DNA from 3 places in the Shewanella sp. JNE2 genome. Region 1 is predicted to be linked to each of the others. Evidence: predicted binding sites of a transcription regulator. Region 1 holds the regulator's gene; each other region holds the start of a gene.
The links. The regulator LexA, encoded in region 1, represses DNA repair genes until DNA is damaged. The targets are predictions, from matches to a motif close to TACTGTATNNNNATACAGTA.

Region 1 (4,258 bases):
GAAAGACTGCGGTATAAAGCTTATTACCATTAAAACTACGACGGATAAAGAACGCGCCACCACGGCGGAACAATGGTCCCGCAGGCCAAAAGTTCAGGTTTATCCCTGCTGCAATATGCGGCGGAACCATACCTTGGTAATACAAAATGTAGGATAGCAATAGATAATCCATATGACTTCGATGACAAGGCACATAGACAATTTCGTGACCATCGTGGTGTAACTGACGAATATGTTCGGCACCTTTAATATTGATGCCACTGTAGAGCTTATTCCATAACCAGGTTAAAAAACGCTCGGCAATGCGCACTAAACTATCTGAATAATTTGCCGCTATTTCATCAAGATACTCTATTGCAGTTTCACGAGCTTGAGTTTCAGAAATCTTTTTGCTCACAGCCTCTTCTTGAATCGCCTTACGTAATGACTCCGATTTGAGCAACGAATCAAATAATGCCTGACGATTTGGCAGTAAAGGACCCGTCATCACCTTACGTTGGCGGCGAAAATGTACCCGTGCCACACGCGCTAATTTATGGGCTATCCCCATATCAGTACCGTGTTCATCTGCCATATAACGCAGTGAAACTGCATTCGAAAACTGTACAAAATTATGACGGCCTAGAAACAAAATCATGAAGCACTTACGTAGCCAAGTTGGATTTTCACGCTCCAACACAGCCGCTTTCATCGTATCGTCTTCTTTACCTGGAGTACGTCCCCAATAAAGACTCACTGGCACTAACTGAATATCAAGCTCCGGGCGCTCCTTATGAACAGCCAAGAGACGCATAAAACACTCAAGGAATGGCTCGTTACCCGCACGTTCACCAAACAAAGGTTTACGTCCTTGAAGGCAAACAACCCGTGGCGCAACAACACCGTTAACAACTAAAGGTTCGTAGGGGCTTGGCAAGCCTAATTTTTCGGTGACTTCACTCAGTGCCGCAATGTCACTCAGCGATTCTGTTTTCATGACATAAGCAAGTGGTCTGGAGGTATCCAGATTCAGATCGGCAAAAGGATCCTGAGGCACCACAATAGTGTGGACTAAGTGTTTTTGGATCCAACGTAATGATTTCAACCAAAGAGAGTCTTGTTTAGGCATTATTCTTATGCAATTAAGTACGTTTACTAGCCCAATAGAATACCAGACTCTGGGGAGTATTCGCTAATTCTCTCCTATATATCCCTAAATCACCCTAACATCAGGCGTTTTATAAGCCTATAAAACAATATATGCACCCCATCGGAATAAAATAAATACTCTTAAAAATTAAACACTTAAAATTAAACAGAAAAATATAAAACGCCTTATCTTCCATAAAAACTCAACCAATAGATCAGACTGAGATTTGCCGATTTAAAACACTTTACGATCTAAAAATGGTTAATACTTGCACTACAAACAATACTGTATATACTAACAGTAACTGTATAGAAAAACAGGAACAGCCATGAGACCCTTAACGCCACGCCAAGCTGAAATTTTAGAGCTAATTAAACGTAATATTGCCGATACAGGAATGCCACCCACCCGAGCAGAAATTGCCACTCGTTTAGGCTTTAAAAGTGCTAATGCTGCTGAGGAGCACCTCAAAGCTCTCGCCAAAAAAGGCTGTATCGAAATCATGCCTGGTACCTCTCGGGGTATCCGTCTCCCAGCAGAGGAAGAGGTCGTGGTTGAATATGGCCTGCCACTTATAGGCCAAGTAGCCGCTGGTGAGCCAATCTTGGCTCAAGAACATGTTGAACAGTACTATCAAGTTGACCCAAGTATGTTCCACCCTACCGCCGATTTTTTACTGCGAGTAAAAGGTGACAGCATGAAAAACATCGGCATTCTCGAAGGTGATTTGTTAGCGGTACATAAAGTACAACAAGCGAGAAATGGTCAAGTAGTTGTTGCAAGAGTCGACGATGATGTCACGGTTAAACGCTTCGAAAAAAAAGGCAACTTAGTCTATCTATACGCAGAAAATGAAGACTACTCACCAATTAAAGTGGATTTAAGTTGTCAAAGTTTAACAATTGAAGGACTCGCTGTTGGTGTGATCCGTAATGGAGATTGGCTATGAGTAACCTATTAGGCAATGCCCCACGTCATCCGGGGTTGTGGCTCGACAACATTCGAGAGCCAGATGCAAACTGGCAGTATGCACCGATCAGCTGTGTGCCTACACAGACTCAAGGCCGTACTGAGTTAATCCAGCTCAGTACGCAGCTCGCACAACTCAGTCAACAGGGGCGTTGGGTTGTACTCATCAATCCACCAAGTATTGGCTATAAACAGTTACTCACATCAGCAGGTGTGCGCATGGATCGTATATTACTCGTTCATGCAAAAGATGAGGTAGAAACCCTATGGGCGATGGAGAAAGCCTTAACAAGTGGTACGTCCAGTGCAGTCATTACTTGGACGACCTCACTCGATGCCCGTGATAATCGACGCTTACAAATTGTGGCAAAAAGTGCCAGAGCGATGGGTATTGTATTAGAGGAAGTAAATAACCACTTACAGGATAAGGTCCGCCTTGAGCAACATACACACTTTAAGCAAGCCACTTTTTTAGCCCTGTTCATTAGTTTTACAAAAGATTTTTTAGCCGTGAAAGCCGCCTCACATATGAATGTGAGGCTTTTTTTTAGCAATTTTTCAGACAATTAGAAAAATAAGTGATCTTGATCAATATTTAAACAGCAAGTATGGTTGATTAAGCTGGTGACTCTATATCACTGGCGATGGTAAAAACCGAGCTGTTATCCCAGCCAATTTTCCATCAATAATTAAAATGACAGATTTTTTCAGTAGTATGTGCCAGCGTGGCGAATTAACAGCAGTAACAGTACAAAAGTAAGCCATCAACGCACATTGAAGTCAAAAACGCTTTTTTGGGAACTGAAGAGTTTGCATAGAGTTGAGACTTACTGTGTGACTCTTCTTTGTAGTTGCAATTTGCAATTAGCAGAGGAGAAGTCTTGTGAAGCAATTGTTGTATTGTTTACTCGTGGTGTTATTCGCACCACCGTTGAACGCAGCGGATTCGCGGTTCAATATGACCACTGGTGTAACCGAGATAAGTGGCAAGGTTTATCACTTGCATATGACTATCTTGTATATCTGCTGTGCTATTGGCCTCGTGGTTTTTGGCGTAATGATTTATGCCATGATAAACCACAGAAAATCCAAAGGCGCAGTTGCCGCCCATTTCCATGAAAGTACCAAAGTTGAAATTGCTTGGACCATATTGCCATTTATTATCCTGATCCTAATGGCCATACCTGCAACCAAAACCTTAATCGCAATGGAAGATACGAGCAATGCTGATATCACCATCAAAGTTACTGGTTCTCAGTGGAAATGGCATTACAGCTACTTCGATCAAGATATTGATTTTTACAGCATACTCTCGACACCTAGAACACAAATTGATGGTTCAGAACCTAAAGGCGAGCACTATCTCCTTGAAGTCGATAAACCGCTTGTTGTTCCAATAAATCGCAAAATCCGCTTCCTAATGACATCAGAAGATGTCATTCATTCATGGTGGGTTCCAGCCTTTGCGGTGAAAAAAGATGCGAATCCTGGTTTTATTAATGAAGCATGGACACGTATCGATAAACCAGGCATTTATCGCGGCCAGTGTGCTGAACTTTGCGGTAAAGATCACGGCTTTATGCCCATAGTCGTAAAAGCCTTACCAGAAGCAGAATTTGATGCTTGGATTACCGAGCAAAAACAAGCAGCACAAACCGCTGCCGCTACAGCTCAAGCCGCCCTATCACAAACCCTTAGCCAAGCAGACTTAATGACCCAAGGTGAGCAAGTCTATATGGCTCGATGCGCAGCATGCCACCAACCTAATGGAGAAGGATTAAAAGGTGTATTTCCAGGTTTAAAAGGTAGTCCTATCGCAACAGGCCCTCTTACTCCCCACCTTGAAATTATCATCCATGGTAAAGCTGGTACGGCAATGCAGGCTTTTGCTAACCAATTAACTGCCCAAGAAATTGCCGCAGTGACAACCTATGAGCGAAATGCGTGGGGAAATAATATGGGGGATGCTGTTCAAGCCAAAGATGTGAACGACTATATGAATGGTGATCGCCAGCCTCAGACATCGACAACACAAACACAGCAAGTCGCCGCGTTGCCTACAGAGCCAACCGTCCAAGGTGCTAGCATCGATCCCGCTAGCCTGCCAACACTGACCCATGACACGCTAATGACGGAAGGAGAAGCCATCTATATCTCAAG
Region 2 (4,258 bases), 1.5 Mb from region 1:
AAGGACAATTTTCAAGCAAGTGAGCACAACGAGAAACCAGAAGGCTTCAAAGCCCGTAGGTGATATGTAGATGAGTTTTTACAGCCTTAGCTTCAAATCATCACTTTTGAATTAGGGCGTTAATCATCTTCGTCGGGATCATTGGGATCTGAATCTAATGCATAACTGATTTGATCGTAGCTAAAGCCTTGGCCCATTAAAAAACGCACACGTTTAGCCTTTTCCTTTGCAATAAGTTCCCGAGCTTTAGAGCCCTTCACTTCTGTCACGCGGGGAACACCATATTTTTTTGTAGCTTTGTCTTTTGCTAGCTCAAACCAATCACAATCACAATTGACCAAAGCGGTTTCAATACAATCTTTAGATAAGCCTTTCTGTGCTATTGCTTGGCGGATACGTATTGCACCATGGCCTCGGCTGATGTGGCTACGCACCAACAACTCTGCATAACGCGCATCATTAATAAAACCAGAGGATTCGCAAGCATCAAGTACAGGTTCTATATCGTTAAGTTCGAAACCTTTATCGAGCAATTTATCACGAATTTGTTGGCGGGAATAATCGCGGCGCGCTAGCAGCGCTACCGCGATTTGGTATGCGGACTGACTCAGAATATTTCGCCTGTCTCTAAGTCAATATTACCTTCTGTGCTTTCATCATCGGATGCAGATGATGCTAGGGCACTTGGATTACTTAACAGTAACTCACGTAACGTCTTGTCTATTTCGGCGGCAATTGCTGGGTTTTCAGTCAGATATTTACCCGCATTTGCACGACCTTGGCCAATTTTATCACCTTTATAGCTGTACCAAGCACCGGCTTTCTCGATCAGCTTATGGGCTACACCTAAGTCGACTAACTCACCTGTTCGGTTAATACCTTGGCCGTAAAGGATTTGGAACTCAGCTTGCTTAAATGGAGCCGCAACTTTGTTTTTCACCACTTTAACGCGAGTTTCGTTACCGACAACTTCATCGCCGTCTTTAATGGCACCTGTGCGGCGAATATCCAAACGAACAGAAGCATAGAACTTCAGTGCGTTACCACCCGTTGTCGTTTCTGGGTTACCAAACATGACACCAATCTTCATCCGAATTTGGTTGATAAAGATAAGTAACGTGTTGGATTGTTTCAAGTTACCCGCCAATTTACGCATGGCTTGGCTCATCATACGCGCCGCTAGGCCCATGTGAGAATCACCAATTTCGCCTTCGATTTCAGCTTTAGGCGTTAATGCAGCCACGGAGTCGACTACGATAACGTCAACAGCGCCTGAGCGAGTTAAAGCATCACAAATCTCAAGCGCTTGCTCGCCAGTATCCGGTTGTGAACACAGCAGGTTATCAATATCTACGCCCAATTTTTTAGCATAGATTGGGTCTAACGCATGTTCTGCATCGATAAAAGCACAGGTTTTACCTTCACGCTGCGCAGCGGCAATCACTTCTAAAGTCAGTGTCGTTTTACCAGATGATTCAGGACCATAGATCTCAACAATACGCCCCATTGGCAAGCCACCAGCACCTAAAGCGACATCTAGAGATAACGAACCAGTAGAAATGGTTTCGACATCCATAGAGCGATCTTCGCCCAGCTTCATGATAGAACCTTTACCAAATTGCTTTTCAATCTGGCTCAATACCGCTGCGAGTGCTTTCTCTTTGTTTGGATCGACCTTCATTCCTGTTCCCTCATCTAGGCAGCATCTAGGCTGTCAAAAAGTGATATTCAATTTAGTAAAGCGGGCAATTCAAAAAGCGAGGCTTTCTGTCTTAATATGCTGACTAGTATACTGTACAATCATACAGTATCAAGACCTGCGCACGAATTATTTTTCAATGGGGTAATTTCCTTATACTTACGCACTTTTACATTAATATTGGGCAAATAAATTATCATAATAAGGGAATATCTACATTTGGTGGCTTAATTGTCAGTAAAATATTGCTAAGATTAGCGCAACTTATTTTGAGTAGGAATAGCCACAAACTTCCAAGGTTTTACGCTATATCCACACAGATTGATATCGCTTTTAGGGCAGCCACAACGGACGATAACGATTTAATGAATGTAATTGATACCGATGATTTAGAAAAACATACCCCCATGATGCGTCAATATTTGACGATGAAAGCAGAACATCACGATATGCTACTGTTTTATCGCATGGGTGACTTCTATGAACTCTTCTATGATGACGCTAAACGTGCTTCTGAGTTATTAGGCATCTCCCTGACTGCCCGCGGAAAGAGTGGCGGCGATCCAATCCCAATGGCTGGCATTCCCTATCATGCGGTTGAAGGTTATTTGGCTAAATTGGTTCAAATTGGTCAATCTGTTGCAATTTGCGAGCAGATTGGCGATCCCGCGACCGCTAAAGGTCCGGTTGAGCGTAAAGTCGTACGCATAGTAACACCCGGTACCTTAACCGATGAAGCCCTGTTACAAGAACGCCAAGACAATCTTTTAGCCGCAGTTTATCAAGGTAAAGTTGGATTTGGCTATGCGACCCTCGATGTTTCCTCTGGCCGATTTGTGATTGCAGAGCTTGATACAAGGGAATCCTTAGAAGCCGAATTACAACGTACAAATCCAGTCGAAATTCTTTACAGTGAAGATTTTGGTGAACTTGGCTTGCTAAGCCACTTCAAAGGCAAACGTCGTCGTCCCGAGTGGGAATTTGATTACGACACCAGCATCAAACTTTTACTTGCACAATTTGGCACTAAAGATCTTCATGGTTTTGGCATTAGCGATGCGCGTCTATCACTGCAAGCCGCTGGTTGCTTAATGCAGTATGTTAAAGATACACAACGTACTGCCCTACCCCATATCAATGCCATAATTCGCTTTAATCAAGCGGATAGTATAGTACTTGATGCCGCAACCCGCCGTAACTTGGAACTCACCCAAAATCTAGCGGGTGGCCGTAATAATACCTTAGCAGCCGTATTAGATAATACTGCGACAGCAATGGGAAGCCGTATGCTGCAGCGCTGGATCCATCAACCATTACGGGATCCTAATCAAATTATCGCCCGCCAAACGGCTGTGAATGAATTACTTAAGACAGGCACACATGAACCACTCCATGAACAGCTTAAGGCACTGGGTGACATTGAGCGTATTATGGCAAGGCTTGCGCTGCGTACTGCTCGACCACGGGATTTTGCCCGACTACGCCAAGCATTAAACCTATTGCCTCAATTGCAGCAATCATTAGCACAGTTAAGCGCCCCCCATACAGTGAAACTAGGCCAACTCTTAGGCGAGTTTCCAGAAGAGCAACAACTGCTTGAGCGCGCCATTGTTGATAATCCCCCTATGCTTATTCGTGATGGTGGCGTGATCCGCGAAGGCTACAATAATGAACTTGATGAATGGCGCGGTCTGAGTGAGGGGGCCAGCGACTATTTGGTTCAACTTGAAGCAAGGGAAAAAGAACGTACTGGCATCAATACACTTAAAGTCGGCTATAACCGCGTACATGGTTATTATATTGAAGTCAGCCGCTTGCAATCTTCACAAGTACCGCTCAATTATCAACGACGCCAAACGCTTAAAAATATGGAGCGTTATATCACGCCCGAACTTAAAGAGTACGAAGAAAAAGTGCTCTCAAGCCAAGGTAAAGCGCTGGCCCTTGAAAAACAGCTATGGGAACAGCTTTTCGATCTTATTCTGCCCAAACTACATGAGTTACAAGCTTTTGCTAGAGCGGCTGCTGAACTCGATGTATTAAGTAATTTTGCCGAACGCGCTGAAACTTTAGGATATATCTGTCCTCAGCTAAGCCAGGATATCGGCGTCCAGATTGATGCAGGCAGACATCCCGTCGTTGAACGTGTCAGTCAAACACCCTTTATCGCCAATCCAGTCACCTTGCACAATCAAAGACGCATGTTGATAGTGACAGGACCCAATATGGGGGGTAAGTCGACTTATATGCGCCAAGTCGCCTTAATCACGCTTATGGCTCATATTGGCTGTTTTGTACCGGCAGAGCGGGCTGTGATAGGGCCTATTGATCGCATATTTACTCGTATTGGTGCATCGGACGATTTAGCTTCAGGCCGTTCAACCTTTATGGTCGAAATGACTGAGACTGCCAATATCCTCCATAATGCAACGGCTCAAAGTCTGGTATTAATGGATGAAATTGGCCGCGGTACATCGACCTACGATGGCTTATCTCTAGCTTGGTCTGCTGCAGAGTATCTCGCCCAACAAATCGGTGCTATGACGTTATTTGCCACCC
Region 3 (4,258 bases), 2.0 Mb from region 1:
TAAGCGCGGTTGGCGGTTGTGCTCCCGCATTTTGGATAAGTGTGGATAAGGTGCCAAGCAATGGCTGCATAAATCCTTGATAGGAGGTCTCTTTATGACAAATGCCGTTCAAGCTCGCTTCCCAAAGTGCTGTCATATCCGGCGTAGTGGCGCTCAAAGGCAAACTGTTAATCAATCCTTTCCCCACGTCTGTCGAGACAATGGATTTACCTAAGCGTTGTAAAAAACCGCGTTTAAATAAGAGTTCAATAATACCTGCACGGGTGGCTTCTGTACCCAATCCATCGGTTTCTTTAAGAATTTTACGGATCTCAGGGTCAGTGACATAACGACTAATACCCGTCATCGCACTGAGCAGGGTCGCATCGGTAAAGGCTTTAGGCGGCTGGGTATTTTTTTCAACTAACTCACCACGCAGACAATGCAAAGTCTGCCCAAGTTTTAGCGGCGGTAAATGGCCGATAAATTCATCCTGCTCATCATCCTTATCTGTACTTTCTTGAGTCGACTTATTATCGCCCGGCTGTTGGCGGACAAAGAGTTGCTTCCAGCCGAGGGACCTATCCTGACGCGCCTTAGTGTTAAATAAACCACCTTCGATAGTCACTTGTACCGTGGTTTCACTATAACAATAGGCGGGATAAAACTGCGCTAAATATTGACGCGCAATATGAAGATACAGCTGTTTTTCCCGCAAGCTTAAGCTCGATAGGTTAGCCGTTTTCTCGGTAGGGACGATTGCGTGGTGGGCGTCCACTTTTTTATCATCCCATGCTTTAGATTTAAGACGGGGATCGGGTGCATCAGCACCTTGCAATAACTCAGCAGCACCGTCACTTATCGCTTTAAGTACCGAAGGCGCAAGATTATGTTGCTCAACGGGTAAATAACGACTGTCGGAGCGTGGGTAAGTAATGAGTTTATGACGTTCATACAAACTTTGGCAGGTATCGAGCACATCCTTAGCACTCATACCAAACCGTTTGGCCGCATCAATCTGTAACGCGGATAAACTGTAAGGTAAAGGCGGATGCTGTTTCTTGTCCTTAGCCACTAATTGAGTAACTAAGGCGGGTTTATCGCTGATGCGACTCACCACATTTTGTGCTAATCCTCTGGCTAGAACTCGCCCTTCTTCATCCATATAGGGTAAACATGCTTCACTCGGTTGCCATTTTGCACTAAAGGTTTCCTGCTTGTCCATTGCCAAATGTGCCAGTACTTCATAAAAAGGCTTAGACTGAAAATTAGCAATTTCTTCATCACGGCGCACCACTAGCCCAAGCAATGGCGTTTGTACTCGGCCGACGGATAACACGCCTTGATAACCGACCTTTTTACCTTGGATGGTGTACGCACGCGTCATATTCATACCATAGAGCCAATCGGCACGGCTACGGGCTAAAGCAGAGGTAGATAATGGGATAAACTCGCGATTACTGCGTAGCTGCGTTAGAGCCCGTTTTACAGCTTGTGGGTTTAAGTCACTGATCAGTAAACGCTGGGTTTGATGTAGCTTGTCCCCCGTCACACCAAGATAGGCAATCACTTCATCCACGAGTAACTGCCCTTCACGGTCGGGATCACCCGCATTAACCAGCATACTCGCTTGTTTAACTAATCGTTTAAGCACTGTGAGTTGACTGCGGGTTGCAGCCTTAGGTTTTAGTTGCCACTTCTCTGGCACTATAGGTAGGTGTTCAAATTTCCATGCTTTAAATTCAGGATTATAGGCATCAGGTTCTGCTTGTTCGAGCAAGTGACCGACACACCAAGACACGCAATCGCCATTAGCGGCTTCGATAAATCCATCGCCTTTTTTATGGGGTTTAGGCAATACATCGGCAATGGCCCGCCCTAGGCTAGGTTTTTCTGCGATATAGAGGATCATACAAACACCAAACACTGGATATAATTACAGTACAATCTAGCTCAAAGTCCTTCTAAGTGCAAATCACAGCAAGCCTGACAGGAAAGCAATTATTAAATTGTAAATTCAATTGAGAATAATTCTCAACAAAGTGTAGAGTGAGCACATTGACAAGGAGGATTTATGAACCCATTAGCAAAAAAATTAATCCACAACATACACAACACTCATGCAGAAAAAACAGCATTAGTCCTAAGATTTAATCAGTTACTTATATTTCATACCCTATTACTACTTGCTATTAGTTTACTTACGAGTTCATGGCTAGGACAGCTTAGCTTAATTGATATACCACTGATTGGGTGGGTTATTCTATTGATTCCTATTGCGGTGAGTCTATCACTATTACTACGCCACCAAGTGACTCGCCATAGCTTAAGCAGTCTATTTAGCGTTTGGATGTTGCTTTGGATCTGGGGATAAATCACCGGTTTTTAATACGATTGGTATAATCAATATGCTTAAAGAACCATAAAAAAAGCCAGTGATATCCATCACTGGCCCATGATCTGCCTAACACTTGCCGTTAAGGGTGACAGACGTTATGCAACTCTAAGTTAGTACCAATATCTTTATTACGATCCGCTTTTGCATCATCGTTACGCAGTTGCGTTAAGTGATCTAAATACGCTTGATCAACGTCATTGGTAATATAGTGACCATCGAATACTGAGGTCTCGAAGCGTTTAATCTCAGGGTTTTCCATTCTCACCGCTTCAACTAGATCAGACAGATTTTGGAAAATAATACCATCTGCACCAATCAGTTTAGCGATTTCATCGGCATCACGTCCATGGGCGATCAGCTCATTCGAGGTCGGCATGTCGATACCATACACGTTCGGGAAACGAATCTCTGGCGCAGCAGAAGCAAAATACACTTTCTTAGCACCCGCTTCACGAGCCATTTCGATGATCTGCTCAGAGGTCGTCCCGCGAACGATAGAGTCATCCACTAACAGTACATTTTTACCTTTAAACTCAGTGTTGATTGCATTGAGTTTACGGCGCACTGATTTCTTACGTTCCTGTTGACCAGGCATAATGAAGGTACGGCCAATATAACGGTTTTTCACAAAACCTTGGCGGTACGGTAAGTCCATGCAACGGGCAATTTCCAGCGCGATATCGCAGGAGGTTTCAGGAATAGGGATCACCACATCGATATCGTGATCGTACCATTCCTTCTTAATCTTCTCGCCAAGCTTAGCGCCCATGTTGACACGACTTGCATACACAGACACTTTGTCGATAGTCGAATCTGGACGGGCAAAATAAACGAATTCGAAGATACAAGGCGCATAGCTCGGTTCTGCCGCGCATTGACGGGTATACAGCTGGCCGTCAATTGACACATAAATCGCTTCACCCGGCGCGACATCACGCATCACTTCAAAGCCAACGGCATCGAGTGCCACACTTTCTGAAGCGACCATGTATTCAGTGCCAGTAGCAGTTTCGTGCTTACCTAACACCAAAGGACGAATACCAAATGGATCACGAAACGCGACTAAGCCTTGGCCAATAATCATGGCAACCACAGCGTAGGCACCACGGGCTTGCTGGTGCACATTCGCGACCGCATCGAACACTTCTTCCGACGTCAGAGTCAAACTCGTGGTTTTTTGCAGCTCATCCGCCAAGAGATTTAATAACACTTCAGAATCTGAGGTGGTATTCACATGACGACGTTTTTTAATCAGCCCTTCGGCTAATTCGACTGTGTTGGTTAAGTTACCGTTGTGGGCTAATGAAATCCCAAATGGCGAGTTAACATAGAAAGGCTGCGCTTCTGATGCGCTTGAACTGCCCGCAGTTGGATAACGTACATGGCCAATCCCTGCATTGCCCTGTAAGCGCTGCATATGCTTGACTTCAAATACATCTTTTACCAGACCGTTGGCTTTACGTAGTCTGAAAGCACCACGATCAACGGTCACAATACCTGCCGCATCCTGACCTCTGTGCTGAAGCACGGTCAGTGCATCATAAATGGTCTGATTAACCGATGATTGGCCAACTATTCCGACGATACCACACATGGGTAAGCTTCCTCATTGTAAGATGTTCTATGTCCTTTCATGTTGAAATATAAGCAAAAAGATAAATGACGTTGAATAGACATTTTGACTTAGGTTTATATTCATCAATTAGGATAAATTTATTGTCTTTTTTATATTTTGGGTACAAAGCTGGAGGTGTTTTCCAAATAGTTAAAAAACCATTGAATAACAACGCCAAATTCGGGCACTAGCACAGAATCCTTCCACCATTGGGCGTTGGGAGAACCTGTGAAAGCATCCATAAAAAACAACAAGGCGCTAACAAT

Region 2: the regulator LexA is predicted to act here: its motif matches at 1,791-1,810, upstream of recA (recombinase RecA).
Region 3: the regulator LexA is predicted to act here: its motif matches at 1,904-1,923, upstream of MZ182_RS12235 (DNA topoisomerase III).

Annotation. Positions count from the first base shown of each region.
Region 1 is NZ_CP096169.1:155,669-159,926, reverse strand. Features, by position in the region: gene plsB (glycerol-3-phosphate 1-O-acyltransferase PlsB) at 1-1,108, opposite strand, end outside; gene lexA (transcriptional repressor LexA) at 1,458-2,078, shown strand; partial or broken gene MZ182_RS00690 (cell division inhibitor SulA) at 2,075-2,586, shown strand; gene coxB (cytochrome c oxidase subunit II) at 2,982-4,258, shown strand, end outside.
Region 2 is NZ_CP096169.1:3,219,190-3,223,447, forward strand. Features, by position in the region: gene MZ182_RS14445 (regulatory protein RecX) at 120-590, opposite strand; gene recA (recombinase RecA) at 608-1,681, opposite strand; gene mutS (DNA mismatch repair protein MutS) at 2,065-4,258, shown strand, end outside.
Region 3 is NZ_CP096169.1:2,752,543-2,756,800, forward strand. Features, by position in the region: gene MZ182_RS12235 (DNA topoisomerase III) at 1-1,891, opposite strand, end outside; gene MZ182_RS12240 (hypothetical protein) at 2,054-2,353, shown strand; gene purF (amidophosphoribosyltransferase) at 2,457-3,971, opposite strand; gene MZ182_RS12250 (CvpA family protein) at 4,103-4,258, opposite strand, start outside.